One region of the Exiguobacterium sp. s150 genome, then DNA from elsewhere that is predicted to be linked to it. Evidence: riboswitches for the same ligand, from Rfam matches in the RefSeq annotation. Region 1 holds a riboswitch; each other region holds the start of a gene.

What was found. A riboswitch is a leader RNA that binds a small molecule or an ion and turns the genes downstream of it on or off. The one in region 1 is predicted to bind thiamine pyrophosphate.
Region 2: linked by a shared signal. The riboswitch ahead of KNP76_RS12025 (Ykof family thiamine-binding protein) and the one ahead of tenA (thiaminase II) in region 1 are both predicted to bind thiamine pyrophosphate.
Region 3: linked by a shared signal. The riboswitch ahead of thiW (energy coupling factor transporter S component ThiW) and the one ahead of tenA (thiaminase II) in region 1 are both predicted to bind thiamine pyrophosphate.
Region 4: linked by a shared signal. The riboswitch ahead of thiT (energy-coupled thiamine transporter ThiT) and the one ahead of tenA (thiaminase II) in region 1 are both predicted to bind thiamine pyrophosphate.

The regions. Positions count from the first base shown of each region.
Region 1 is NZ_JACSMC010000032.1:9,798-17,295, reverse strand. Features, by position in the region: gene KNP76_RS12960 (diguanylate cyclase domain-containing protein) at 1-1,160, opposite strand, end outside; gene KNP76_RS12955 (SDR family oxidoreductase) at 1,289-1,921, opposite strand; gene thiE (thiamine phosphate synthase) at 1,945-2,586, opposite strand; gene thiD (bifunctional hydroxymethylpyrimidine kinase/phosphomethylpyrimidine kinase) at 2,555-3,397, opposite strand; gene thiM (hydroxyethylthiazole kinase) at 3,394-4,182, opposite strand; gene tenA (thiaminase II) at 4,179-4,853, opposite strand; TPP riboswitch at 4,928-5,032, opposite strand; gene pelG (exopolysaccharide Pel transporter PelG) at 5,094-6,542, opposite strand; gene pelF (GT4 family glycosyltransferase PelF) at 6,523-7,498, opposite strand, start outside.
Region 2 is NZ_JACSMC010000027.1:17,645-25,142, reverse strand. Features, by position in the region: gene KNP76_RS12040 (energy-coupling factor transporter transmembrane component T family protein) at 1-7, opposite strand, end outside; gene KNP76_RS12035 (ABC transporter ATP-binding protein) at 4-1,317, opposite strand; gene KNP76_RS12030 (ECF transporter S component) at 1,328-1,903, opposite strand; gene KNP76_RS12025 (Ykof family thiamine-binding protein) at 1,896-2,489, opposite strand; TPP riboswitch at 2,570-2,670, opposite strand; gene KNP76_RS12020 (GTP-binding protein) at 2,733-3,926, opposite strand; gene KNP76_RS12015 (hypothetical protein) at 4,032-4,295, opposite strand; gene KNP76_RS12010 (SMP-30/gluconolactonase/LRE family protein) at 4,308-5,189, opposite strand; gene rlmN (dual-specificity RNA methyltransferase RlmN) at 5,335-6,396, opposite strand; gene KNP76_RS12000 (amidase family protein) at 6,466-7,498, opposite strand, start outside.
Region 3 is NZ_JACSMC010000021.1:18,558-26,055, forward strand. Features, by position in the region: gene KNP76_RS10645 (methyl-accepting chemotaxis protein) at 1-314, shown strand, start outside; gene KNP76_RS10650 (putative quinol monooxygenase) at 417-701, shown strand; gene KNP76_RS10655 (VOC family protein) at 716-1,207, shown strand; gene KNP76_RS10660 (LTA synthase family protein) at 1,224-3,041, opposite strand; gene KNP76_RS10665 (VOC family protein) at 3,135-3,533, opposite strand; gene KNP76_RS10670 (GNAT family N-acetyltransferase) at 3,627-4,106, shown strand; gene KNP76_RS10675 (hypothetical protein) at 4,101-4,373, opposite strand; gene thiW (energy coupling factor transporter S component ThiW) at 4,441-4,926, opposite strand; TPP riboswitch at 4,989-5,087, opposite strand; gene KNP76_RS10685 (hypothetical protein) at 5,133-5,855, opposite strand; gene KNP76_RS10690 (ribonuclease FAU-1 family protein) at 6,088-6,627, shown strand; gene KNP76_RS10695 (tetratricopeptide repeat protein) at 6,678-7,498, shown strand, end outside.
Region 4 is NZ_JACSMC010000001.1:194,662-202,159, reverse strand. Features, by position in the region: gene pknB (Stk1 family PASTA domain-containing Ser/Thr kinase) at 1-269, shown strand, start outside; gene rsgA (ribosome small subunit-dependent GTPase A) at 316-1,200, shown strand; gene rpe (ribulose-phosphate 3-epimerase) at 1,205-1,861, shown strand; TPP riboswitch at 1,881-1,980, shown strand; gene thiT (energy-coupled thiamine transporter ThiT) at 2,056-2,628, shown strand; gene KNP76_RS01060 (thiamine diphosphokinase) at 2,628-3,215, shown strand; gene rpmB (50S ribosomal protein L28) at 3,273-3,461, opposite strand; gene KNP76_RS01050 (Asp23/Gls24 family envelope stress response protein) at 3,714-4,076, shown strand; gene KNP76_RS01045 (DAK2 domain-containing protein) at 4,099-5,793, shown strand; gene sdaAB (L-serine ammonia-lyase, iron-sulfur-dependent subunit beta) at 5,856-6,518, shown strand; gene sdaAA (L-serine ammonia-lyase, iron-sulfur-dependent, subunit alpha) at 6,531-7,418, shown strand; gene recG (ATP-dependent DNA helicase RecG) at 7,405-7,498, shown strand, end outside.

The DNA of each region.
Region 1 (7,498 bases):
ATGAGGGCAAGTGTGTCCGCTTGAAGCAGCGCTTGGTCGGCCTGTTCATAAAACGCGCGGCGGTTGGCGAGTTTCGTGAGCGGGTCGTGATACGCGAAAAAGCGAATCGTCTGTTCGGCCTCTTTGAACGAGTGCACGTCCCGGATGAGGATCATCCCGTGAACTTTTTGGTCGATATAGACGAAGTCGCCATCGATGACGACATAACGCTCTTGCCCCGTCTTCGTTTGAATCTTCGTCTCGAACTCGAGGAATTTCTTTTGTGCTTGGAAGTGCTGGCGGTAATGATGACACCACTCTTCCCGCTTTTTCTCCGGCAACAAGTCGACGAAACGTTCGTTGACGACCCGGACCGTATGGAACAACATCCGGGCGGCCGGGTTGGCGCTCTCGATGCGCCCGTTGTCGTCGACGAGCAGAATCGCGGACGGGTTCAAATTGTAGAGCGTCCCATATCGTTTCGCGTACGAGGCCAAGAAGTCGAGGCGGTTCATCGCCACGACGAGCGCGACGGCCCAGACGAGACCTCCATACATATAACCGTACGGCGGCATGACACCGCGGAATTGGAAATAACCGAACACGACGTCCCAGACGAGGACGGCGAGCGCCGTCCAAATGAGCATGCGTAGCACGCGCTGGTGCTCGGTTCGCTCTGCCCGTTTGAGCGCATAGACGAGCAAAAGGACGATGAGAAAATGGAACACGTTCCCAATCGTCATCGTGATCAAATACGAGGCGTTGAACTCAGGATAAATCCAAATTCCGACTTGGTCGAACCGTTGGCTGTTGATGATGTTCTCTTGACGGATGAACGTCAAGGCGACCGGGATGAGCGGTAAATAAAGGACATATGGGTAGAGCCATTTCGGCAACTTGGCTCCGACACCCGTCACTTTGAAGATAAAATGGACCGAGCACACAAAAATTAAAATCCCGGCGTTCCCGAACCAATACGTCACGAAGGCCGGACTGAGTTCAATCGGTGACAAATGACGGCCGAACTCTGCCAGGAACAACATCGCATAGCCGAAGACGAACAGACTGAGCAGCCGATGTTCGACTTGTCGCGGATTTCGAAGCAACACATCCAGTGCGAGATGGCTGAGCAGGAAGGCCGGTAAGAGATAAACGACCATATACGTAAACAGTGCGGTCATGGATGGACCCCTTTCTCAAGACAGGTACGTCTCTACTTTCTCTATCGGATGCATCGTTCCCTTTGTCGAGTCGATGCGCACATACAAAAAACGAGCGGGACTGAGGTCCGCTCGTTTTCGTCATCTCGTTATAACGTCTCTTCAATCGCCGTATCGCCTTTTACGAGGTCGATTGACTTGTTATAGGCCGCTTCGTGGCCAATCACATGGGCGAGGAAAGCCGCCACGTCGGCGCGTGGAACTTCACCGGTCGACACGTCCCCGGTCTTCACTTTCCCAGTCCCGGCGTCATCCGTGAGCGCCCCTGGACGAACGATCGTGTATGTCAATCCGCTCTCCTCGAGCAGACGATCCGCGTGATGTTTCGCCACGTAATACGGTTTCATCTCATCCGGCCATGCCGAGCGGTCTTCCGCCTTCAACGCGCTCACCATGACGAACTGTTTCACACCTTGTTGTTTTGAAGCTTCGATACTTTTCGCTGCCCCGTCTAAATCGATCAAGAGCGTCTTATCGGCACCCGTATGTCCGCCAGAACCTGCTGCGAATACGACGACGTCGGCACCGTCGATGGCGTCTGCCAAGTTCGCGACGTCGCCTTCAAGGTCACCGAGTACGGCTTGATAGCCTTTGTTTTTAAAATCTTCGAGTTGTTCGTCTTTCCGTACCATCGCCGTCACCTCATGCTTGCCTTCCTCCTGTAAGCGTTCGACGAGCTGTTTTCCAATCTGTCCGTTCGCACCAATTACAAATACGTTCATCTGTCTTCCTCCTCGAATCGAATTCAGAGACACTTGAAACGTCGGGTGGCTGCTGCCACGTCCGGCGCCGAAGCGATGGCCGAGATGATGGCGACCCCGTCGGCCCCGTCACGTCGAATCAACTCGACATGTTCAGGCCGAATGCCCCCAATCCCCACAATCGGGAGCTCTCGGTACGCCGCCCGCACTTGACGGATGAGCGTCGTCCCGTTCACTTCCCCGGCGTCCGCTTTTGAGTCCGTCGGAAAGATGGGGCCGATGCCGACATAGTCCGCATGCACCATCGCCGTCGTCGCTTCTTCGAGCGAATGGACGGAGACACCGAGCCATTTGTCCGCCCCAATCATCTGTCTGACGCGACGGGCCGACGCATCTTCTTGCCCGACATGGACCCCGTCCGCGTCGAGCTTCATCGCCAGCTCGACATCATCGTTCACGATAAACGGGACGCCGTACGCGCGACAAAGTCGAAGCAACGTCCGGGCCACCGCTTCTTTTTGATCTCCATACAGTGCCTCATTTCCTTTTTCGCGAAATTGAAAACATGTGACGCCACATTGAAGTGCCGTCTCGACCGTCCGGAAGATGTCTTTTGTGTTCGTCGTTCCACAGATGAAGTACAGCTCTAGCTGTTCAGCGAGCTCGGCTCGTCGTGATCGTTTCAAGCGTGACACCCTCCTCTCCGTGCATCCCGTACGCCCAATGGTTCGTCGGTCCGTGCCCGGTTCCGATCTCGAGTCCATACGTGATGGCGCTTTGGATGAACCGCTTTGCCGTCACGGTTGCCTCAATCATCGGACGGCCTTTGGCGAGCTCGGCCGTGAGCGCCGCCGAGAACGTACAGCCAGTGCCGTGCGTGTCAAGCGTGTCGATACGCGGTGCCGAGACGAGGAAGGCCTCTGACGCCGTCAAGACGAGATCTTCGGCACGTTCACCCTCGAGATGACCGCCTTTTAAGACGACGGCCTTCGCACCGAGCGCCAAGATTCGTTCCGCCGCTTCAAGACGGTCTTGGAATGAGCGAATCGTCAAACCCGTCAACACTTCTGCTTCCGGCACGTTCGGCGTGACGACGGTCGCGAGCGGCAACAACGCCGTCTTGAGCGCCTCGACAGCCGTGTCTTGAAGCAAAGACGCCCCCCCTTTTGCGATCATGACCGGGTCGACGACGAGCTGTTTGAACGCATGCCGCTTCACGCCGGAAGCGACGGTCTCGATTCGACTCGCATCGAACAACATCCCGGTCTTGCACGCCTCGATTGAAAAATCGGAGCCGATCGCATCGAGTTGTTGCGCGAGCAATTCAGCCGATACCGCTTCGACGCCATGCACACCACGTGTGTTTTGCGCCGTGACTGCCGTCAAGACGCTCGTCCCGAATACACCGAGCTCTTGAAACGTCTTCAAATCGGCTTGAATGCCGGCGCCGCCGCCCGAATCAGATCCGGCAATCGTCAACACTTGTGCGCGCTTCATGACACCACCTCAATCCGGTCGCTCGGCAGTTCGACCGCGGTCATCTTCCCAAGCTCGTTCAAGAAATGAATTGGGAAATCGCCCGATCCCTCGGCACGTGCGGTCGCGAGTTCCCCGCAACGGGCGTATCCGGCGAGCGCCGTCGATGTCGCGGTCATCGCGTCAGCCTCAACCGCAAGAAACGCGCCGACGACCGCGCTGAGCAGACAGCCGGTCCCGGTCGTCCGCGTCATCGTTTCGGTTCCTCCTTTGATTTCAATCGTCACGTCCCCGTCGCTGACGACATCCGTCTCTCCGGTCATCGCGACGACACAGCGATACCGTTTGGCCGCCTCGCGCGCGACGTCTGTCACGTCTTGCAACGCTTCTCCCGCGTCGACCCCGCGCGCGTGCGCCGTCCGGTCAATCAATGTCGCCATCTCACCGGCGTTCCCCCGGATAACCGTCACCTGAACCTGCTCGAGGATTGCAGTCGCCACTTGACGTCGAAACGCCGTCGCACCGACACCGACCGGATCGAAGACGATAGGACGTCCTGCAGCGTTCGCCGCTTGTCCCGCTCGAATCATCGTCCTTTCCGTCGTCGCATCGAGCGTGCCGATATTCAACACGAGCGCATCGCTCACCGTCGCCATTTCCGCTACTTCCTCGACAGCGGACGCCATGACCGGTGACGCACCGATCGCGAGCAATCCGTTCGCCGAGAAGTTGGCGACGACGATGTTCGTAACGTTATGGATGAGCGGCCGCTCGGCCCGTACCTTATCCCACAAATCACGCTTCATCGGCTCACCTCCACCGGAACGTCCCACGTCTCGAGCGTCCAGGCCATCTGCCAAAACGCCACTTCGTAATAACAGCTCTTCAAGAACAACTGACGGTAACGTTTGCGTTCGGCTTCTGTCGCTTGCTCGGCCAACAGATTGAGTCGTTCAATCTGTTCTTCGACGAGTTCGCGGAACCATTCCGACCCATACGTCGCAATCCAAGCCGTATAGATCGGATGCTCCGGCTTTGCATCTTTCAATCGTTCGCCAATCTCGTAGTATACCCAGTAGCACGGTAAAATCGCTGCGAGTACGTCCCCGAGCGTCGGTCCGGCTTGTTGCATGTGCATCGCGTACGCATATGCGGTCGGCGCCGGCTCGAACATACGTCGCTCTTCCTCGGTCACATCAAGCATCGTGAAGAACTCACGATGTAACGCGTGTTCCGCCTCGATCGTGTGGAGCGCGTGTGTCAAAAAACGGCTCGACAGTTCCATATCTTGCGCCACGATTGCCCCTCTCGCCTGCACTTTCGAAAATTGGTTCAGATAGTATGAGTCTTGCAGAACATAGTGGCGAAACTTCGCCTCGTCGAGCGTCCCTTCGCCGAGTGATCGGACGAACGGGTGGTCAAAACTCGCTTGGAACAAAGTATCCGCTTCTTGTCGGATGTGTTGGGTGAACGTCATGATGAACTCCTCCTTTTGTATGAAAAAACGCCGCCTCCCATAACGGAAGCGGCGTCGGACATATAGCGTGAGAAAAGTCGTTTCGCCCACTTCCCTCCGCTAGCGTGAACTAGATCAGGTTCAAAGGGTCTGGACCTCGTCCATCTCAGCCGCGTCATGCGACTCCCCTAGTGGCAAACATTATGAAATTCGGTCGTCTTCGGACACATCATATCAATCTTTCGCTGAAATAGGAACCCTTCAACGCGAGAAGCGACGATTCAATGCCGTTCCCATCTGTGAGAAGCGCTCGATTCCGAGCTTGCGTCGATTCGAGGACGCGAACACGTAATAGTCGACTTTTCCCATGAAATACATCAAGCGCAAACCGGCGATAAAGAACGTGATGGTCGTACTGACGGCAAACCCGACGCCGTACCAATCGATGCCGAGCGGTAGCAGCGCCAGGGTGAAGAGTGCGTTGCCTGTGAAAAATGACAAGTTAACGAATAGTGCCCCGCGCCGGTCCTCAAAATAGAGAAGGAGTAGCGTCAAGACGAGAATCATCGCGTTCGCGAAAGCGGCGAGCGTCGTCATCCGAAAGATTTGACCGACTTCTTCCGGTACGCCAATCCAGCCGACGAACACACCCGCCATGAGAATGGCGAACAACGTGACGACCCCTTGGCTTCGTCCGAGACGAATCAATTCGTTCTTCAGGACGGTCGTCATCGTCTGTTTCGCCTTATCGATTTGATGCAAAGCGCCCCCGTAGTTGATGAGGCCGTAGAACGTGCGATACCGTTCATAAAAGCGTGTCTCGACGGCGACGACGAACAAGAGTTGGGTCGGGACAATCGTCAAGTAAGACCAGAATACGGCCGTGTCATAGTACGGGTTGAACACGAACGATTCCGCGACGACGGTCCGCCCCTCCCCGAACCAAATGATGAAGTTCGTCACCCAAATGCCAAGAACGTACAAGACGCCGATGGCGAACAAATCGGGGTAGAGATCAAAATAGCGGAAATAGGAAAACTCGTTCGTCGCATAGCGGAGCGGGAACGTCCGTAGCATCGCAAAGAATAAGCCGAACAGCGTGACGAGCATCCCGACCGTGAAGCCGAGCAACAGCTCCAAGCTCGTCGGGTCCACTAGGATGCGGCTAATCAAGAACACACCGCCAATCGCGATAAAACCGCCGAGTAAAAAGCTGTACGCGATCGCCTGATAAAACTTGGCAGCGCTCAAAAATAAGAACATGACCCAAATGACGTTAATCGTCATGAACAAGACGAACAAGACGAGCTTATACAAAAAATCGAGCGGTGAAATCATCCAAAAGATGCTGTACATGATGATTGCTGCGAGCATCGTCACTTTCAGCATTCCGGTAAAGACGGGAAAAATATCGTGTGCTTTCTTCTCGTAAAACAAATCGGCGACGTAGCGCGTGACGACGAGCTGTTGGAAACTGAACAAGATTTGCGAGAAGATGAACGCATAAGATACCGACAACATAAACAGCGTCCGTTCCTCGAGTGAGAGCATCGGCATTTGAAACGCCAGCCATTGAATCGTCCCGACGACCAAAATGACGATGAGCCAAGGTCCTGAGGTGACGAGACCGGAGAACGTGTACGCCTTCAGTCGGGATGAATAGTAGTCTTCTTGAAACAACTTCTGTAACTTAAACCCGATGCCCGCCATACTGTTCCCTCCTCGCTTCATAGATTGCTTTGTACCGGTCGACGAACTGTTGCAACCGATAATATTGACGGACGCGTTCGCGGCCGTTCTTGCCGAAGCGCATCCGTTCACGCGGATAATCTATCATCCACTCGATTTTATCGGCGAGTGCTTCCGGGTGGACAGGCGGCACGATGAACCCGGCTGGACCGAACGGGTCGTCCGAGCGACCGTATAAAAGTTCCGAACAGGCACCGACGTCCGTCGCCACCCATGGAATACCGGCAGCCATCCCTTCTAGGACGGCTAGCGGCTGCCCTTCCGAGATGCTCGTCAGTAGCAACAAATCGAACGTCGGTAACCATTCCTGCACATTCACTTTCCCGACAAGTTCGACATAATCCGTCAGACCGCTCTGTTCAATCAACAACCGACATTCCTCGGCATATTCTTCGTCCTCATCGAGCGGGCCCATAATCGTCAGTTTAAAGAGACGGCGCCGTTCTTGTAAAATCTTCGCCCCATAAATCATCGTCTTTAAATCTTTAATCGGTACGACACGGACGATGGCCCCGATTTGAAACACGTCGTGCTCGACCGGCTCGATGACCGGACGGATGTGGCGATCGGCGATGCCGTTGGCGATAATCTTCGTCTTTTCGCTCGGTGCCCCAATCCATTCCTGATATTCACGATTCCGTTCAAACAGCGTAATAATCTCATCGGCCGCATTGTAAGCCTCGCGTGACAAGTGGTGGAAGAAACGGACCCAGCGCGGCTTGTACGGAGCCGGAATCCAGTAGGACTGAAGAATCTCTTCTTCGCGCTCACGGGAATAAATGCCATGCTCGGTTAATATGAACGGGATGCCTTGTGTCTCTTTCATATAGGAGGCGACCATCCCGGCGTAACCGGTCGACACGGAATGGACGAGATCGACGTCGGGGAGCGGCTGATGCAACACGCGAAGCACCGGC
Region 2 (7,498 bases), on a different contig from region 1:
ACGTCATCCCATCCCCTCCATCCATAACCCATGAGCCTGAAGGAGTTCCGGCTGCTCCCAAAGCGATGCGTCATACGGACCGTTCAACTTCCCGTCGTGCATCAAATAATACGTATTCGCAGCCCGGGCGAAGTTGAGGTCGTGCGTCACGAACAGCACGGCCTGACCGTCACGTGCCCGTTCTTCCATCAAGTCATAAAGCGCACCGAGCGACGCCTCGTCTTGTCCGGCGGTCGGTTCATCGAACGCGATGAGTCGTTTCCCAGAGAGCAACATCACGCCAATCGCGAGTCGGCGCTTTTGTCCGTGACTGAGCGAGAGCGGATGGGCGTCATGTAATCGCTCGAGACCGAGCCGCGTCAACACGTCTTCAATCGGGTGATCGTGTCCGTACGCGAGCTCGTGCGCCACCTCGCTCGTGACGAACAGGTGTGCCGGCGATTGCGGGACGAGCCCGACGTCGCGATGGTTCCGGGCGAGACTCCTGAGCCATGTCGATTTGCCGCTCCCGTTACGACCGAGGATGGCGACGACCTCTCCCTCGGCGACGGTCAAGTCACTCGCTGCGAGTTCGAATTCTTTTCGTTTTAAATTCGGTATGTGAAATAAATTGTGTTCCCCTTTTTCGCTCGTAATCGGTGCGAACGTATAGTCGGGGCGCATCTCGAACGGTCCATCGTAGACGATTCGCCCCTCCATAAGTTCGACTTGCCGGTCGAAGAAATCGCCCCACACGTACGGGCGATGTTCGATGACGACGACGTTGACGCTACGGGCGACGCCGTCGAGCCAACGGACGAACCGAGCCGCGGTCTCCGGGTCGAGATGGGCGAGCGGTTCATCAAGGAGGAGCCATTCCGGACGGCCAATCAGTGCACAGGCGACGGCGATTTGCTGCTTCTCGCCACCAGACAAGTCATGGATGTAGCGATGTCGATAATCGTCGAGCCGCAACGTCCGTAACATCATCTCGACGCGCCCCATCATCTCCTCGCGGGGGACGTGAAAGTTTTCGAGCGTAAAGATCAGCTCTTCCTCGACCGTCTGCATGACGAACTGACTGTCGGGGTCTTGGAACACGGTGCCGACCCGACGATTCACCTCGCCGGCCGCGTACGTGTCATAAGGCCGGTCGAACAAGTCGAGCCTTCCGGTCACGATGCCGTCACAGTTGTCCGGATAGAGCCGGTTCATCATGGCGAACAGTGTCGATTTCCCCGACCCGCTCGACCCGCTGATGAGTGTCCGCCCATCCCGGAGCGTGAGCGTGACGTCTGCCAATACGTCGGTCGACTTGCCGGGATAACGAAACGTCAACTGCTCCGCCTCAACCATGGGCGCGTCCTTGACGTGCGAGCGCGTAGCCTTCGAGCGCACCCGTCCTGAGCAACAAGTCGCTCAAAATCTTTCCACCGAGCCCTGCGATGAGCATCCCGCTCGTGGCGCGCAGGGCGAACATCGTCGCCACGTACGTCGGGCTGAGTGCCGCGAGGCCGCCCATGACGTATGTATAGGCGAAACTCGTCACGGCCGCACCGAAGCCAGCGAGCATGAGCACCCACAGGTCATATCGTTTATACCCGGTGACGGCGAACGCCGCTTCGGCTCCGAGTCCTTGAATGATCCCGACGAGAATGATGCGTGGCCCGATTGCGTTCCCAATCATCATCTCAATCGTCGCCGCGAGCACTTCCGACAAAAAGGCGGCACCGGGCTTACGGATGATATAGGCGGCGATAATCGAGACGATGAACCAAATCCCGAAAATCCATTCATAGGCGATTGGCCCAATCAGCCCAGCCCACAAATTTCCGACGTGGACGAACGCCAAATAGACGACGGCGAAGACGACCGATAAAATCGACAACAAGACGATCTCTTTTAACTTCCACGACTTAAGCATTGTTTTGTCCCTCGTGTGACGGACTGTTCACACTGAACGTGACCGTCATGACGACGTGGCTCGTCTTCGCACGCACCCGGTCGAACGTCGCCTCGTAAAACGAGAATACCGGCTCGATGTCGCCATGGATGCCGGAGGCGTAATGCATCGAGTCATTGAACACACCGCGCGCTTTTGCAAAGTCGATTTCTTCATAGATGATGTCCATATACGTTTCGTCCCCGAGCGGATAGAGTGCGAACTGGGATGAGACGTATTGGTTTTCGACCGAACCGTTCGCCGGCTCGTTCGTCACGTCGAGCAAGTTGTCCCCCGTCGTGTCGCCAGGGCAGCCGACCGAGAACGTCCCGCTCATCGAGACGTGCACCCCCGACTTCGTCGCATGAGATAAGACGGCCTTGGCCACATCGAATACGTGCTCACTCCGTCCCCGGATGATCGTCGAGACGTCATCGGTATGGCGCCAGACGTTCTGTAAGTCCGTCTCCTTCAGTGCGCCTTTGATGACGCTCACGAAATCGGACGTCATCGGGCTGAGTGTAAAGCGGAACCCGACAATCGGGCTCGTTCCACATTGGTTGTTCATGTTCTGTTCCCCCTTTATCTGTATGCACGAAAAAAGCCGCATCCATGAGAATGCGGCCACTCGTCCAATTAAAGTCCATCAGAAAAAGTGCCACACTTCCTCACGCCGGTATTACCCGGATCGAGTCATAAGGGATCGGAGCCATGCTCACATCTCAGCCGAAGCACCCCTAGTGTAGTCCAATGTATGCGGTTTGTTCATGCAAGGAACAGTATAGACGACCAATTTCGATTTGTAAACGGTTTATGAGAAAGTGACAACGCCATTCCCTGGAAGCGTGTCTTCGAGCATCGTCCAATCGAGCGCCATCTCTTCGTCAGTCAACAGGCAAGTATCAAGCATCGATTCGACACGCGCACGGTCCATTCGCTGTCCAATTAAAACGAGCTCGGTTTGGCGGTCGCCGTAAGGCTCGATATAGTCTTCAGCGAGCTCCGGTTCTGCCGCGAACATAAGCCGGCGCTCCTCTTCCGGAAGCGTCGCGAGCCACCGCCCGGCGTGCTCGAGCGTCGAGGCGTATCCGGCCTGCGAGAACAAGCAGGCGAGGTCGTTACGCGAAGCAATCCATAAAAATCCTTTTGCCCGCACGATTTCCTCAGGGAACTGCTCAATCCACGCATGAAGTCGCGCTGGGTGGAACGGACGACGGCGACGATAGACGAACGAGCTGATGCCGTACTCTTCGGTCTCCGGCGTATGTTCTTCCGCCTCAAGCTCTTGGATCCAGCCGGCCGAATGCATCGCCTGCTCGAAATCGAACAGCTTGACGTCGAGCAGTTCGGTCAAGTCGACGTTCGAATGAACCGACGTCAATAGTTTTGCAGACGGGTTGAGCGTCTTCAGCAGACCGGCCATCTCGTTCAGTTCGGCCTCCGACACCCGGTCGGCTTTGTTCAAGACGATGATATCGGCGAACTCGACCTGGTCGACGAGCAGGTCGACGACTTCACGGACATCCGTCTCATCGATTGCTTGTTTCCGCTCATGAAGCGACTCGCCGGAGTTGAAATCTTTCAAGAACCGGTAAGCGTCGACGACGGTCACCATCGCATCGATATAGACACGGCTCGTCAAGTCGATGCCGAGCGCGTCATCGGCATACGTGAACGTCTGGGCCACGGGAATCGGTTCCGAGATTCCGGACGACTCGATGATGATCCCGTCAAGTTCACGGTCGTTCGTGAGTTCTTGGACCGCCTCGAGGAGGTCTTCACGGAGCGTGCAACAGATGCAACCGTTCGACAGCTCGACTAGCTTCTCATCGGTCCGCGAAAATCCACTTTGTTCGATTAAACGCTCATCGATATTCAATTCGCTCATATCATTGACGATGACGGCATACTTCTTGCCGGTGCGATTGTTTAAAATATGGTTCATTAACGTCGTCTTGCCGCTCCCAAGATAGCCTGACAACACGGTGATTGGAATTCGTTTCATCATTAACAGCCCCCAAATAGTAATCATTACTTTTTAGATAATGAACGGGATTGACCATCTTGTCAACAAAAAAACACGCTCGCAAGGAGCGTGTTTCAGGCATGGCTATTCTTCGAGTGCTTTCCGTTCCGCCTCTGAGCGTGGATAAGCGTTCGCCTGCCACTCGGCCCGATAGATCGAATCGAGCTGCGTCAAGCCGACCTCATCCTCATCTTTGTCCGCGTCGACGCTCGGCGTCTCGTCCCATTTCGGTTCGAGGTAAGAATGATCGTTCGTCTCGCGGTCGTCGAGGTATTTCTTCACCCCGACTCGCGCCACCGCCGCGAGCGCGAGACCGATTCCTACGCGAACGAGCATGCGTTTCACCATGATTCTCCCTCCTTAACGTCCGAAACGATAAAGTGGCATCCCTTTCACTTCCGTATCGATTTTAAACACCGACCCGGCATCCGGATACGTTTCGAGCGCCTCGTCATCCAACCCTTCACGCGCGGTCGTGATGGCGAGTTGCTTCAAGTCGTCCCCGATGAAACAGCATGACGTCACGTTCGGCGCCGGCACCATGACTTCGAGCACTTTCTCGCCCGTCTCGGGGTTCCAGCGCGAGACGCGACCGCCGGCGAAGTGGGCGATCCATAAATGACCCTCTTCGTCCGAGGTCATGCCGTCAGGGAAGCCGTCCTCATCCTTAAATTCGACGACGACCTCCCCTTCCCCAAACGTACCGGACGACAAGTCGTACGGATAACGTCGAACCGTCTCGGTCGGCGTGTCGATATGATAAAACCATTTGTGGTCCGGTGACCACGTCAGACCATTTGATAAGGTCAGACCTGTGAGCATCTCTTCGGTCGTGCCGTCGCGGTCCAACCGATAGAGTGTGGCCTCATTCTCCTCGTCTTCCAAATGGAGCGTTCCCGCAAAGATTCGTCCGTACGGGTCGGCCTTGCCGTCGTTGAATCGAAGCACGCCGTCCGCATCATCGAGTTCGACGAGCTTGTCGAGTTGTTTTGAAGACTCGTCCCATTCATAGATACCGTCCTTCAATCCGACGATGACACCGTCCGTCACTTTCGGAACGGCGAAGCCGATCTGTTGGCCCATATCGGCTGAAGAGAGCTCATCTTCTTTCTCATCGTACCACCAGAGCGTGTGCCCTTCGATGTCGACCCAGTAGAATCGCTTCAACTCAGCGTCCCAACACGGCCCTTCCCCAAGCGTATTTCTGACTCGAATCCAACATGTCGCGTTCACGTTCTCCATTAAATAGCCTCCACTCTCTCCTGTGATGTCAAAAGACTATTCCCTAGACCGGACGTCTCTAGTCCTATTTCTGAAAATTGTTTATCCTGTCCTGCGTCCGGACGTCAACAAAAAAACTCCCACTGAGGTTAGCGGGAGAATCAACTTATTTGGCACCTTCCACGTTCATATGTTTACTGCGGAGCTGTCCGCAGGCCGCATCGATGTCGGTCCCATGTTCGAGACGGACACCCGTGTTGACGCCACGTTTCTTCAAAATGTCGTAAAACGCCATGATGTCCTCCGACGTACTGCGCTCATATTGGATATGCTCGTTGACCGGGTTGTATGGAATCAAGTTGACGTACGACTTGTCTTTGATGTCCGCGATCAAGTCGGCGAGCTCTTCGGCATGTTCCGGCAAGTCGTTCACTTTCGAGAGAAGAATGTACTCGAACGTGATCCGTTTGTTCGTCTTCTCGACATAATAGCGGATGGCCGGCATGAGCTTGTCGAGCGGGAACGCCCGGTTGATCTTCATGATCTGTGTCCGGAGCGCGTCGTTCGGCGCGTGGAGCGATAGCGCCAAGTTGATGCGCAAATCGAGGTCGGCGAACTTGTAAATCTTATCGGCGAGCCCACTCGTCGAGACGTTGATTTTCCGCGGCGCGATGGCGAGACCGCGCTCGTCTTTGACGACACGAAGGAAATCGACTAAGTGATCGAAGTTGTCGAATGGCTCCCCGATTCCCATGACGACGATATGACTGACGCGGGCACCTTCCCCGACTTCGTCCAAGTAATGTTGCACGGTCATGATCTGCTCGACGACTTCGCCTGCCGTCAAATCGCGTGTCTTCTTCAACAGACCGCTCGCACAGAAGCTGCAACCGATGTTGCACCCGACTTGAGTCGTCACACAGACCGAGCGACCATATTTATGGCGCATGAGCACCGTCTCGATGTAGTGGCCGTCGTGAAGTTTAAGTAAGAATTTGACCGTCCCGTCGTCCGCCTCTTGTTTGACGAACAACTCTTGTGTCGAGATGACGAAACGTTCCGCAAGCGCTGTTTTCACTTCATCTCGCACGTTGATGGCATCCATCGATTTGACCCGGTCGATGTAGAGCGAGTCCCAAATTTGTCTCGCGTGATAGGCACTGTATCCAAAATCGACACAGACGTCCGTCAGCTGATCAAACGTCAGCCCGTATATAGATGGTTTCATTGCAATCTGTCCTTTCTTCAATCCGCATAATTCCCATTGTAGCGGACCGCGTCGACGGGTGCAACGTTCTTACAACGGCGGAAGCGGCCGCGTGACATGACGTTCGAACGCGTAGGCGATGCGAATCAAATCGCGCTCCGCGTAACTCGTCCCCGTGAACGATAACCCGAACGGGGCGCCGCTCTGTTTGACGGCATACGGAATCGTAATCGTCGGATGCCCGGCTTTCGCGGCCATGTCATAATTGTGGTCATGCGGTAAGACGAGCGCATGGAGCGCCTGCTCGGCCAACAGTCGGTCGATGCCGTCCGTCTTGGCGTGACGGACGTCGTCGAGGCGACGTGTCAGATAGGTGGCCTCAATCAAGCGGCCCGATTGTTCGTCCGCTTTCTCGAATGTCTTCTGTCCGTGCGGAATCGTCTCCGGATGACTGCTGTTCCAGTTAATCAAATCCGAAAGCGTCTTATACGAGAGCGTCGTCGAGGCTAGATACGCCTCGATTCCGAGCTTAAACTCATGATACAGGATATCGCCTTGGTCGAGCGATGTTATCGACGGCAGTTCGACAGTGACGACCTCGATGCCGCTCTGTTTCAGCAAGGCGATCGCCTCATCATAGAGCGCCTGTTCTTCTTCCGACAGATCAATCTTGACAATCCCGACGCGCATCCCGACCGCTTGGCGTTCATCGAGACACGTCCGATACGGCGGACCGGCCGGAAGGTGCGTTGTCGCCGGGTCAGCCGGGTCTTCCCCGACCATCGCCTCAAGGGCAAGCACCGCATCCCGGAGCGTTCGTGCCATCGGGCCGGCCGTGTCCTGCGACCGAGAGATCGGAATGATGCCGCTCCGGCTAATCAAACCGACAGTCGGCTTGATGCCGACGATGCCGTTATGGACGCTCGGATGGATAATCGAGCCGCTCGTCTCGCTGCCGACGGCGAGAAGCGTCATGTTCGCCGCGACCGCGGACGCCGAACCTGAACTCGACCCGCCGACATCGAGCTTGTCCCCATATGGATTGAGCGTCTGGCCCCCGACCCCGCTCCAGCCGTTCGGCATCCCCTCGGTCAAAAAGTTGGCCCACTCGGACAAGTTCGCT
Region 3 (7,498 bases), on a different contig from region 1:
CCATCGATGGCAGCACAGAACGTTTGTCGACGCAGGAAGAACAAGTCCGTAAGAGCGGGACATCGATTCTTTCTATGATTCAAACGACAGATACGGTCGCTAGGACAGTCGATGAGACATCACTCCAGCTCCAAGTTGTCGTTTCAGAATTGAACAAAGTTCATCAAGTGACGGGTGACATGACGGCATTGATGACGGCGCTCGAAGTGAGCAGTCAAGACGTTCATGTGCTGACGATGTCACAGCAAGAAGCGTTAGCTTCGTTGAAAGATCAAATTGAAGAACTGAACGAGATTGCGAACGAACTCGTCTAAACGATGGACACGCCTTTACAAATAGGCGTGTCCATTTGCGTATACATCTCTTCCAAAACGGGAACAGTTTTGCGTCAGTCCTAAAATGAGGAGGAATCGCGTATGGCCATTACGATCACCGCTATTTTGAAGGCACATCCAGGAAAAGAAGAGGCGCTACGGCAAGCGCTCGACGAGGTCATCCCCCCGTCGAGACAAGAAGAAGGATGTTTGACGTATGTGCTCCATGAGTCAATTGACGCCCCAGGTACGTTTGTGTTTTATGAGCAATACGAAGACGAGACGGCGCTCGACCATCACATCAACTCACCACACTATCAAGCATACCGACAGGCAGCAGAGACGCTGCTCGCCGTCCGTGACGTGTATCGTCTGCGTGAAATCTGAAAGGAGTCCATCCGATGATTACCCAATCGATAATCCCGTGCATTTGGTTTGAAGGCGACGTCGAGGCAATTGCGGAATGGTACGTGTCGAAGTTTCCCGATTCATTCGTCGACTATACGACGAAACTGACGGACACGCCATCAGGCGAGACGACGGTTGTGACCGTCTCGCTGGCGGGACAGTTCTGTCAACTGCTCGGGGCCGGTCCGTTGAAGGAGCGAAATCCGTCCATCTCGTATATGGTCACGTTCCCGACGTCGGAAGAGGTGGAGACACTGTGGAGCGAGCTTATAGATGGAGCAGAGGTGCTTATGCCGCTCGACACGTATGACTTCAGCGAGCGCTACGGCTGGTTGAAGGACAAGCACGGTGTCTCCTGGCAAATCGTGCCGTGGGAGATGGAAGAGATGTTGATGACCGGAACAAAGGAGCAGTTGGCGCGCGTGACCGAGGCGTTTTTGCCGATGAAAAAGATCGATGTGGCGACGCTCCGGAAAGTCTACTAAAAACAAGCCGTCCCGATTAGTCCGGGGCGGCTTGTTTGTCGGTTTGTGTAAGGGCGGATAAGGCGTCTTTTTCGACGATGATGTCGGAAAGGCGTAACTGGTCGGCCGCTTCGTCAATATACGGCGCGCAGGCGTCGAACGGGAGCGGGTCTCCTGAATCGATTGCATAACACGTGCCGGCCCCGAACGGCTTCGTCAAATCCGGGTCGAAGTAGACATCGTCGTAACGGAACGAGCCGTTTCGGAACACGGTCAAGTTGGGCTCGTCATCGAGAAGCGAACTTCCGAGCATATAGCCGGGCGTCATCCCGAGCAACTCGAGGATGGTCGGGGCGAAGTCGAGTTGACCGCCGCTCGCTTGCATCACCTCGCCACGCGCGAGCCCGGCCGGTTTGATATAGAGCGGTACTGCCCGGTCGAGCGTAAAGACCTCGGTGACGGATATGGCCCCTTCTTTCTCGGCCATCTCGTCGCCGGGGGCGGTCAACCCGTTGTCGTGGTCGCCGTAAAACACAACGAGCGTGTCGTCCCACATGCCGTTCGCCTTCAACGCGTCGACCATCGACCCGACGGCCGTATCGACATAGTGGACGGTGTGATAATAGTTTTGGAGGAGCGGGTCGTCATAGCCGGACAAGTCGAGCCGTTTCTCGCGGTCCGGGATGTCATACGGCGTATGGCTCGTCAAGGCGACGACGAACGAATAGAATGGCTGCTCGAGCGTCTCCATGAAACGGACGGACTCCGTCAAGAAGTCTTGGTCGTTGAGCGCCATGCCGATCACTTCACCGTCTGGGTAGTCCTCTGCGGAGAAGAAGTGATTGAAACCGATGTTTTCGTAAAAGTTATCCCGATTCCAGAACGTCTTATCAAACGCATGCATCGCCGCCGTGTCGTAACCGGCCGCTTTCAATCGTTTAGGCAAGGCGTCGAACGTGTGGTCGGCGTACTGGGTGTAGACAGATCCCGACTTGACCGGGTAGAGCGACGTGTTGACGGTGAACTCCGCATCCGACGTCCGGCCCTCATGTGTCTGGTGATAGACGTTCGGGAAATAAAGCATCTCGTCGCGGAGCGCGTTCAAACTTGGTGTCACGTCTTGACCGTTGATGACTTGGCCAATCACAGACGCTTGAAACGACTCGAGTTGGACGACGATGACGTTCGTGTCGGACGAGGCGCTCACGGTCGCGGAAGACAAGGCGGCGACGTTGGATTGGTCGACGTCGGTCACCGCCGTCCCGAGTCCAGCCCCGTCACGGAGGCCACGCGCGGCGTCTAAGCCGTGATAACCCCAAAATCCGTATTTATAGTACTCACGCATGTTCGAGATGGCCGTCCGGTCGTCCGGTGGATAATTGACAATAAGCGGAACGCTATACAGCATAAGTCCGGCTAACAAACCGAGACCAGCCGCACGAAGTCCTCTCGTCTCTCGAACGGGGTGCCGTTTTCGATACATCACGATTGCCCCAAAAACGAGTAAGTCGGCGAAAAAGAGGAAATCGGTCGCCTGAATCAACGTCAAGAATCCACCGCCGACGTCACCCATCTGGCCGGCATCTGACAAGAGCGCGACCGACAAGACGTTTCCGAAATAGCGGTAATACCAAGCGTCCGAGATGAGCAAGGTGCTATGTAAAAATAGCGAGGCGAGGAGGATCCATCTGCGAACGTTCGGTCGAACGAGTAATGCCCAGCTCGTCATCATGAGGATCATGCCGACGTTGACGAGGAAGAAGTGGAATGTGAATGCACTCGTCGTCAGCACGCTGAATAAATAGAGCTTGAGGAGCGAGAGAATCAAGTAAGTCCAATAATCGAGATATTTCATGCGTTGCCTCCAAGAAAACCAAGTTGGTTAAGTGTTCCTGTTTTCAAGTGGCCAAAAACATCACGGTGTACAAAAAAAGTGAGGCGCGTCGCCTCACTTGATTAAAAACGAGTCCCGAAGTTCGATGATCGTGCCTTCCGGGGCTTTTAATTTGCTTAAATAGCCGTCGACGACGAAGTAGATGTTGCCGCCCTGTTTCGGTAAGAACGGTACATCGAGCGCCTCGAGCCGTCGCACTTCTGTTTCGAGGTCGTCTACGTACAGAGCGAAATGGACAGGGCCGGCCACGTGTTTCGAATAGGGGGTCAACGTCTCGTCGACTTTTGCCGTCTGGAGCTCGATGTAAAAGTCGCCGAGCTTGAGCCAGCTATTGAACGCCCGTGTATGAAAGTCAGGCGATTCCTGAACGAGTTCGAATCCAAGCGCTTCATAGAATCGTTTAGACGCCTCATAGTCGGGCGTTTGGATGCAGAGATGGTGGATTTGTTTCATCGTATCACTCCTTTCTTTTAGTTTAGCGAATCCATATTGGAAACGGAACTTTTCATGGGCAAAGGGCGTATAGGATACCGGGGAGGCGAAAGGATGGATACGGAAGTGTTAACGATTCAACCGGTTGATAACACGAACCGGGACGTCGTCATCGGCTTGACCGTCGCTGCGGAGCAGTCCCGCTTCATCGAAACGAATGCGGAATCGCTTCGCGAGATGGAAGTCGACGTCAAATACGCGTGGCAGTGCTATGCGCTTTGTCTCGACGAACGACCGGTCGGCTTCATGATGATTGGGGCGGAGAACAAAATCGACCGCTACGTGTGGCTCGACCGTTTTATGATGGATGCGCATGAGCAAGGACGGGGGCTTGGATCACGTTTTCTACAGTTGGCGCTCATCTTCATTCAAGACCGATTCGACGTGGATGACATCGTCCTCAGTTTACACGCGGCAAATGAACCGGCGAAGCGGTTTTATCAGCGAGGTGGATTCGTCGATAGCGGCCGCATCGACGAATGGAACGGAGAAGCGATTTGGGTGTATCACGTCAAACAGGGACAACCGTCATGAGGCGGTCGTCCCTGTTTTCGTTGTGGTCGCTTTAACCGAATTCCCGGCCATGAAGAAACAGATGATGGCGATGAAGCCGAAGAGAGGGATGAACCAATTTTGCACCAACAGATCCATGACGGTCGGTTCCTCAGGCCAAACGCCTGTAGCGACCAAGGCGTGCCAACGCGTATACGCCGCGATGCGCTCTAACGTAAATAACAGGGCGGTGATTACAAGAGCAGTCGCTCCAATCACCCCTGACTGTAATCGAGTCAATACGGTCACTCCTTTCGAATGATATACCCTTATTTTACCATTCGTTTGAACGAAAAGGAGAGGCCAAATGAATCAATTATTGCTTGAGAGCAGGCCGCAACTGTTTGACGCGAGCGAGCACAATCCAGCCGAGTAAGGCGCCGGTCACGCTCGAGGCGAGGAAGGCCGGGAAAAAGAAGAACGCGCCGAACTCAGTCCCCATCAAGATTTTCGCGTAAGGCACAGCGATGAGCGAGGCGATGACGCCCGTTCCAATCACTTCACCGAGTGCGGCGAAGGCGACGCGGTTCGTCTTCATATAGAAGATTCCGGCGAGAATTGCACCAATCATGCCGCCAGGGAACGCGAGTAGGGAACCGGTTCCTGTCATGACCCGAACCAGTCCGGTCACGAAGGCGACAAGGACGGCACCGAGCGGGCCGACGGTGACCGCCGCGATGACGTTCACCATATGTTGGATTGGGAAAGCCCGGGCGACTCCGGTCGGAATCGAGATGAACAATGAGCCGATAATCGCGATGGCGACGAGCATCGCCATCCAAGTGAGTTGTTGAATACGCATGGATCAGTCTCCCTTCAAAATGAAAACGCCACTTCTCCAAAAGGAAAAGTGGCGTGGAACAGACGAATCCCATGCCACTTCCCTACGCTGGTATGAGCCAGATCAGGTTCAAAGGGTCCGGCGTTTGCCGTCTCAGCCCGAAGGCTCCCCTAGTGGTCGTTTATTCGTTTAAGTATAACATAGTGTCATCATAAGCGTTCGATGGTTCATTCGTTCTTCTCGAGCAGATGTTTGTAATCGATTTCGTTCCAGAACAATGGCGCGATGGACTCGGGCCCTTTAAAGATTTCCCCGTCTCGGTCGTAGACGATGGCATACCCGCTCTTGACCTCAAACACAATCAAATCCGCGGTCACTTCGGTCACGCCGTCCCCGGCGATGATGATATCCTTGAGCGGCTCGCGGGCGATTGATACGCCCCATTCGTCGAGCTCGACGATGAGTGCGGACGTGTAGGCGTGACGATCGTAAATCGATTGAAACGCATCTTGTGTCAACGTGACGTCTTCCGGTGGGGCGCTCGTCCCATATTTCCGTTTCTCGACCTCCTCGACGAACTGTAAGAACGACGTTTCTTGCCAGAAGAGCGGGGCAATCGCTTCCGTCCCGTTCGCAATCAACCCGTCCTCGCCTTCAAACACCGTGGCGTACGTTCCATCGTCGAGTTGGAACGGATAGACGTCTGCATAAGTGTGGTGGATGCCGTTACCAGCGATGACGACCCGTTCGAACGTCTCACGATACGGCGTGAGTCCGTTCGCCTTGAGGGTTTCAAGTAATTTTTCGGCGACTTCATGTTGGTCAAAAACGTCCTTGAAGTCCTCCCGAGTCCATTCGGTCATGATTTCTGGCGCAGGTTCGTTCGAATCCGCTGGAATGACCGGCTTTTCGATTGGATCGGTACAGCCTGCAAGTAACAGTAGGCCCAACCCGAATATAAATAAACGTGTCACATTGCACCCCTTTGATTATACAAATTTTACCTATTCATAAAGAAGCGTAGCATGGATGGAAACGGATGAGAACCTATACACGTTTTCGTTGTGGTGTAGTAGGGCGTGATCCTGTCAGGTTAACTGAACAGAATCTGTACGACTGAACAGGGAACTGTCGGATTTTGGCGAACTGTTAAAGCAAACGAGCTATGAAGGAGCGAGTACGATGCCAAAACGAAAATTTGCCAACCGACGGGATTGGGAGCGGATTCTTGAACACCGCTATGCCCAGATGGACGTCCATGACGAACATTTCTCAGGGACGGTCGCCTTGTTTCAAATCGATGCGGTCCGGGCCCCGCAGTATAAGCAACATAACGGAGAGGAATTCATCGTGGCCGACGCCGGCTTTGCGTGGCTCCAATATTTCCCGGACAATGAACCGTTTGGGGTGACGGTCATGTTTGATGACACGGGTCACATCGTCCAGTGGTACATCGATATCGTCCAATCGATTGGCAAAGAGGACGGAATCCCCTATATGGACGACTTGTTGCTCGACATTTTAGTCTTCCCGAACGGGGACATCGTCCGAAAAGACGAAGATGAATTCGAGGAAGCGCGGTTGACGGGCGAATTGACACCGGAGCTCGTCGTCACCGGCTGGCGTGACTTCGAACAGACGCTCGACCGTATCGAGCGCCGTGACTTCGTCTACTTTGACCTTGCACAAGGGCATTACGAGACATTGAAGCAAATGCTTTGAACGTGCGGCTTCCTTTGATACAGTGAAAGAAAAGCGCAGGGGGATGAACCATGAAACAGATTGACATCGATACGTGGCCACGAAAGAAGCATTACGAGTTTTTCAAGGCGTTCGCCGCCCCACATTTTAACGTGACGGCGACGCTCGACGTCACAAAATTACATACGCATGCGAAGACGACCGGACAATCGTTTTTCAAGCTGTTCTTATACGGGGTGGTCAAGACGGCGAACACGATTCCGGAATTTCGATACCGCATGCGCGGAGAGACCGTCGTCGAACATGACGTCGTCCATCCGTCGTTCACCGTCATGATGGACGGGGACGTCTTCAATTTTTGTACCGTCTCGTTCAAAGAGTCGTTCCCTGCGTTTATGGACACCGTCGCGTCGCGAATGGAGGAGGCGAAGCGAAACGTCTACGTCGGAGACGAGGAGTCGGATGATTTACTCTTTATCACGAGTGTGCCGTGGGTATCGTTCACGAGTATCAGCCATCCGATCAACGACGAGAAGCACGATAGCGTCCCACGCATCGCCTGGGGAAAGTTCACGGCAACGGGTGACCGAATGATGATTCCACTCTCCGTCCAAGCCCACCATGCCCTCGTCGACGGCGTGCACGTCGGCCGATTTTACGAAGCGCTACAGGCGTGGCTCAACGACTTGAGCGATTTACAAGTGCCGATCCGCGTCGAAGAGGAAGGACTCGACGAAGCGATTCGCCTTCGTGAGAACGGGGAACTCGAACGTGCCAAACAACTGCTCCTCATGTTGCTGCGCCAAGATGAGAAGAACCCTCGCCTGCACGCGCACTGTGCGTGGTGCTATGACGCACTCGGGGAAGAGCGACAAGCCGTTCCGCATTACGA
Region 4 (7,498 bases), on a different contig from region 1:
CGACGGATGCGTCCATCGAACGAGAAGTGAGCGTTGAGATTGAACCACCGGCAGAAGGCGAGACGCCTGAGCCCGTCGAGGTCGTCATTCGGACGGTCGATGCGCGTGGCGAGATTGAAGTGCTCCGTGATAAGATAACGGAGACGACGACATACTCCTATACGCTCGTCATCGCGCCTGACGAAGTCGGGACGGCGACGATTGAAGTCGATGGGGAAGTCGTTCGGACCGACACGGTCACGTACGCCCAAGCGAAGGATGCACAATAACAAAGAGGTGGCGTGCGCGTCACCTCTTTTTCTAGGAGGAAACAGGATGAAAGGAACGATCATTCGCCTACAAGGCGGTTTTTACGATGTCATGACAGAAACAAAGCAAGAGATTCGCTGTCGTGCACGCGGAAATTTCCGTAATCGCAACATCTCGCCGGTCGTCGGAGACGATGTTGAGATTCAAGATCAAAAAGACGGGACCGGCTACATTTTAGCCGTTGACGAGCGGTCGAACCACCTCGTCCGACCACCGATCGCCAATATCGATCAAGCGTTCTTACTGTTCTCGGTGAAGGAACCGGCTTTCTCGTATCACTTGCTCGATCGTTTTCTCGTCTTGATTGAATCGAAACAGATTCATCCGATCATCGTGTTGACGAAGATGGACCTGCTGAATGAGGATGAGATGGAAGCAATTGAACAGGCGGCTTCGCTCTATCGGTCGATTGGCTATGACGTCATCGAGACGTCGACAGAGAGAGGGTCTGGGGTCGAGGCGATACGGGACTTGTTCGAGGCGAAGACGAGCGTGTTCGCGGGTCAGACCGGTGTCGGGAAGAGTTCACTGTTGAACGCCGTCGCGCCTGAACTTGAGCTTGCGACCGGGAAAATCTCGAAGTCGCTCGGCCGCGGGAAGCATACGACGCGTCATGTCACGCTAATTCAACTCGGCGGTGGTCTCGTCGCCGACACGCCTGGCTTCTCAAGCCTCGAGTTCCCACAAGAGCTCGAAGCGGAAGAGTTGCGTTGGTGCTTCCCCGAGTTCGTCGAACGACATGACGACTGCAAGTTCCGGGGCTGTGCCCACGTGAACGAGCCGGGCTGTGCCGTCAAGGCGGCCGTCGAATCGGGCGAAATCGCTTCCACTCGTTACGACAACTATGTTACGTTTATGGAAGAGATTAACGATAGACAACGGAGGTACTGAACTGATGATTAAAATTGCACCATCGATTTTAGCGGCGGACTTCGCCAACCTAGAAGCAGAAGTGAAAGCGGTCGAGACGGCCGGGGCCGATTATATCCATTTTGACGTCATGGACGGACAGTTCGTCCCGAACATCTCGATTGGCTTGCCTGTCCTTTCGAGCTTACGTCAAAAGACCGACATGGTATTGGACGTCCACTTGATGATTGACCAGCCGGAACGGTTCGTCGATGATTTCATTAAAGCGGGAGCGGACATCGTCACGATCCACGTCGAGGCGACGAATCACGTACATCGCGTCTTGCAACAAATCAAGGCGGCCGGGGCGAAAAGTGGGGTCGTCTTGAACCCGCATACGCCAATCAGTACGATTGAGCATGTCGTCCAAGACGTCGACATGGTGCTTCTTATGACCGTGAACCCGGGCTTTGGGGGGCAGGCGTTCATCGAGTCGGTCGTTCCGAAAATCGCGGCACTCCGCGAGATGCGTCAAGCACGTGGGCTCGACTTTGAAATCGAGATTGATGGCGGCGTGAACGCGACGACGGCGAAACTGTGCATCGACGCAGGGGCTGACGTCCTCGTTGCGGGCTCGGCGATTTACAACGAACCGGACTATAAAGCAGCAATCGATGGCATTCGCAACGCATCTCGTGTATAATCGAGGATAGAACAACAAATATTGTCGCAAGGGGTGTCACATCTGTGGCTGAGAGGCATGCGCTAACCCTTTGAACCTGTTCCGTTCACACGGACGTAGGGATGTGGCGAAAATGCACGTTGCGAATCCAAGCAGCATGGCGTTTACGTCATGCTGCTTTTTGTCGTTCTTTACGATAAAGGGGGAAATGGAAAATGAAACAAAAATTAACACTACAGGCGCTGATTGAGATTTCACTCTTCTCGGCGCTCGCCTTGATCTTTGATTTGCTCATGCCGTATCGGATGCCGCAAGGTGGGTCGATCACACTCGTCATGTTGCCGATTTTCGTGATGGCGTATCGCCATGGATTAAAAGGCGGTCTCGCGACCGGCGCGCTCGTCGGGACGCTCCAACTGCTGTTCGGCGCCTACATCTTCACGCCGGTCCAATTTTTAGTCGACTACACGTTCGCGTATGGCCTCGTCGGGATGGCGGGCGTCTTCGCCGGACAAGTGAAACGGGCCGCCAAAGACGGTTCGAAAAAGACGCTCGTCCTCTATTTGGTGCTCGGGGCGCTCCTCGGTTCGCTCCTCCGTTACGCCGCGCACGTCCTGTCGGGAATCGTCTTCTTCGCCCAATATGCGGAAGGGCCGGTCGTCGCCTATTCGCTCGGCTATAACATGACGTATATGCTCCCGTCCTTCTTGATTGCGACGATCGTGCTCGTGCTCTTGTTCACGACGGCGCCGCGCTTCGCGACGCTCGCCACGCGGGACGTCCGCTAATGCGTGTCTTGATTGTGGCGGCTAGTCCGTCACCCGTTCCGTCTCTTCCCGACGACGTCGATTACGTCATCGCTGTCGACGGGGGTTACGCGACGCTCCTCGCCCAAGGGATCGAACCGAACCTCGTCGTCGGCGACTTCGATTCGTTCACGGGAGTCGTACCGGATGAGGCGTTACGCTATCCGTCTGAAAAAGACGTGACCGACCTCGAGATCGCCCTCGAGGCGGCACGCGGGCATGGGGCTGACGAGATGCTCGTCTACGGGGCGCTCGGAGGCAGGCTCGACATGACGCTCGGGAACATCGGGTTGCTCGAGGCTTACCCGGAGATGTGTCTTTATGCCGACGGCCAAATCGTCTCTCTCGCACGGGAGGGCCGACACGCGCTTGCGCGGCGTGACGACCATTATTTGTCGCTTATTCCATGGAAGCGGGCGAACGTCACGATCCGTGGCGTCAAATACCCGCTCGACCGTCACGACGTCGTCAGCCACGAGGCGTTGACGATTTCAAACGAGTGGGACGCAAAAACGGCAGAACTCGTCGTACATGACGGTATGGTCCTCGTCTTGTACGTCAAAAAATAAGCATAAAAAAATCCCATCGGCGCATGCCGCTGGGATTTGTTTCGTTCGTGTATAAGATTATACGCGTTCAACGAGACCTGATTTAAGAGCGCGAGCTGAAACCCAAACGCGTTTCGGTTTACCGTCAACGAGAATACGAACTTTTTGTACGTTTACACCCCAAGTACGTTTCGTCTTGTTGAGTGCGTGCGAACGGTTGTTACCTGACTTAGGTGATTTACCTGTTACGTAGCATTTACGTGCCATGCGTTTCCCCTCCTTTTTTATGTGGGTTCGTCCTAATAGACACTCGTTTATATTAGCACGGGTTTTTTCCCGATGCAACTAGAAAATAATAGTATGACAAGAAAAAAACTTGACATTACTGGTAAGGATTTTAATAATGGATGAGGGTTACGACCACAATTGACCGAGTTTAGGAGCAGGTCCTTTAAATAACGAGGTAGATATTGTAGAATGTAGTGAAGGAATCATTCCGAATGAAGGAGGCTACTCCATATGGCAATTGATATGAAGACAACATATGGCAATATTGACATTACGAACGACGTCGTGGCAACACTCGCGGGTGGCGCGGCGATGGAATGTTTCGGAGTCGTCGGCATGGCGTCTCAAGCTCAATTGAAAGACGGAATCGCGGAACTATTGAAACGTGAGAACTACGCGCGCGGTGTCGTCGTACGACAAGATGGTGATGATGTACATATCGACATGCACATTATTGTCAGCTACGGTACGAAAGTGTCAGAAGTGGCATATAACGTGCAAAGTCGCGTGAAGTACACGCTCGGTGAAACGTTAGGATTAAACGTTTCGTCAGTAAACATATTCGTCCAAGGCGTTCGGCTGACGAATGACTGACGGAAACGGAGGAGGATTTGGTGTGGGTTTAAAACGTCTAGATGGATTGGTGCTCGCGAACATGATTGCAAACGGAGCAGCCAACTTAAGTCAAAATGCGGATTACGTGGATTCGCTTAACGTTTTCCCGGTCCCAGACGGGGATACAGGAACGAACATGAACTTGACGATGACGTCAGGAGCGAAGGAAGTCGCGGCACTCAACACGGAGAACACGGCCGACGTGTCGGCGAAATTTGCGCGCGGGTTATTGATGGGGGCGCGTGGGAACTCAGGCGTCATCTTAAGTCAATTATTCCGTGGATTCGGCAAGTCGATTGAAGGCAAGTCAGAACTCTCGACTCTCGATTTCGCAGAGGCGCTCAAACGCGGTGTCGATACGGCGTATAAAGCGGTCATGAAACCGGTTGAAGGAACGATTTTGACGGTCGCCCGTGAAGCGGCAGACGAGGCACTCGTCGCGGCCGAGTCGACAAGTGACTTCAACGAGTTGATGGAGCGAATCGTCGCCGAGGCGAAAGCGTCGCTCGATCGCACACCGGACTTGCTTCCGGTATTGAAAGAAGTCGGCGTCGTCGACTCTGGTGGACAAGGGTTACTCGTCATCTATGAAGGGTTCCTTGCCACGCTCGAAGGGAAAGAACTTGAAAAACCGCACACACCAGTCATGGACGCGCTCATCGAAGCCGAACATCACGCCCATGCGGCCCAAGGATTCATGTCGACCGAAGACATCGAATTTGGTTACTGCACGGAAATCATGGTTCGTTTCCAAGATGAGAAGTTGAAAGACGCACCGTTCAATGAAGATGCGTTCCGGAACGAACTGTCTGAACTCGGAGACTCGCTCCTCGTCGTCGCCGACGAAGAATTGCTCAAAGTTCACGTCCACGTCGAGACGCCAGGAGACGTCATCACGAAAGGACAACGTTTCGGCGAGCTCGTCGCGGTCAAAATCGAGAACATGCGTCAACAGCATTCGACGATTCTCGAAGAAGAGCACGGCGCGAACCAACACGGTGTCCAACCGACTCCAGTAGCGACAGCTCCGAAACCAAAAGCGCCATACGCAATCGTCACGGTTGCGATGGGTGAAGGCGTCAGCGACTTGTTCCGCTCACTCGGAGCAGCACACGTCATCGAAGGCGGGCAGACGATGAACCCATCGACGGAAGATATCGTCAAGGCAGTCGAAGCGGCGAACGCCGAGCACGTCTTCATCTTCCCGAACAACTCAAACATCATCATGGCAGCGGAGCAAGCAGCTTCGGTCGCCCCATGCGGTGTCTCGGTCATCCCGACGAAGACGGTCCCACAAGGACTCGCAGCGGCAATCGCCTTCAATCCAGAGGCGGACGTCGAGACGAACGAGTCAGGCATGAAATCGGCGGCAAGTGCGGTCAAGTCTGGCCAAGTGACGTACGCCGTCCGTGATACGAGTATCGACGGTGTCGAGATTCGGAAAGACGACCATATGGCCATTGCCGAGAAGAAGATCGTCGCCTCGTCGGCTTCGAGTCTCGAAGCGGCAAAACAACTCGTCGACGCGCTCATCGATGCAGACGATGAGATTATCACGATTTTAACAGGAGAAGGTTCATCGGCTGAAGACGTCGCGGAACTGTCGGCTTATATCGAATCGAAGAACGATGAGATTGAAATCGAAGTTCATGACGGGAAGCAACCGCTCTACTCCTATATTTTTAGTGTGGAATAAGCTGTATCTCGGCCCTACCTTCTGTATAATGAAGGTAGGGTTTTTTGAAAGGGGGAAATGCGATGAAATATCGCAGTGTGTTTGATATCATCGGTCCGGTCATGGTCGGACCGTCCAGTTCGCATACGGCCGGCGCCGCGCGTATCGGTCTCATGGCTGGGAAGTTGTTCGGTCGGCAACCGCGCGTCGCCCGCATCACGTTTTACGGTAGTTTTGCCGACACGTATCGCGGACACGGGACCGATGTCGCCATCGTCGGCGGCATCATGGGATTCGATACGTTCGATTTGCGCATCCCACAAGCGCTTGACATCGCTCGCGAATGCGGAATCGAGGTCCGGTTCGAGACGAGCGATGCATTGACGGACCATCCGAACACGGCCCGCGTCCATCTCGAGGATGAGGACGGGACGTTTGAAATCGTCGGAATCTCGATTGGTGGTGGTACGATTGAAATCACCGAGTTGAACGGCTTCCCGCTGAAACTATCTGGCGGTGGCCCGGCGCTCGTCGTCTTGCATCATGATCGCTTCGGGGCGATTGCGGCGGTGACGGGCATCCTCGCCAAGCACGAACTGAACATCGGCCATATGGAAGTGAGCCGCCATGAAAAAGGCAAACAAGCGCTTATGGCGATCGAGATTGATGAACATTTATCAAAAGACGTGTTGGCGGAGATTGAACGGTTACCACAAATCGAACGGGTAACCATCTTTGGGGAATAAGGAGAATCGATTATGTTTAAATCAGTAGAAGAATTGGTCCGGACGGCGACGGAACGAGGCGTCCCGATCTCGGAAGTGATGATTGAGCAAGAGATGCACGTACGTCGGGCGTCCCGCGAGGACGTGTTCGGGATGATGGAACGGAACCTCGAGGTGATGGAAGAAGCGGTCGAGCGTGCGCTCCAAGGCGTGACGTCCGTCACCGGCCTCACAGGCAACGATGCCGTGCTCATGCAAGACTACGTCCGGTCCGGGAAATCGCTCGCCGGCGATTTGATTTTAGATGCGGTCGCCAAAGCGATTGGGACGAACGAAGTGAACGCTGCGATGGGACGGATTTGTGCGACGCCGACGGCAGGGAGCGCTGGTGTCGTACCGGGTACACTCTTTGCGGTGAAAGACCGGCTTGAGATGGACCGTGAAGCGATGGTCCGTTACTTGTTCACGTCCGGTGCGTTCGGGTTCGTCGTGGCGAACAACGCCTCAATCTCTGGTGCGGCCGGTGGTTGTCAAGCCGAGGTCGGTTCCGCGACGGGAATGGCGGCTGCGGCAATCGTCGAAGCTGCCGGCGGGACGCCAGAACAGTCGGCGACAGCGTTCGCAATCGCCTTGAAAAACATGCTCGGGCTCGTCTGTGACCCGGTCGCCGGGCTCGTCGAAGTGCCGTGCGTGAAACGAAACGCCATGGGCGGCGCCAATGCGGTCGTTGCGGCCGATATGGCGCTCGCGGGCATCACGTCGCGCATCCCGTGTGACGAAGTCATCTCGGCGATGCATGAGATTGGTCAAATGATGCCGACGGCGCTCAAAGAGACGGCACGTGGCGGATTGGCGAACACACCGACGGCTCGTCGACTCGAGAAAAACATCTTCGGAGCGAAAGAAAATGTCGAGAAGTGAGCCGCTCACGACACTAAAAGGTATCGGGCCGGAAATGGCCAAAAAATTAGAGGCGATGGGTCTCGAACGAATCGAGGACG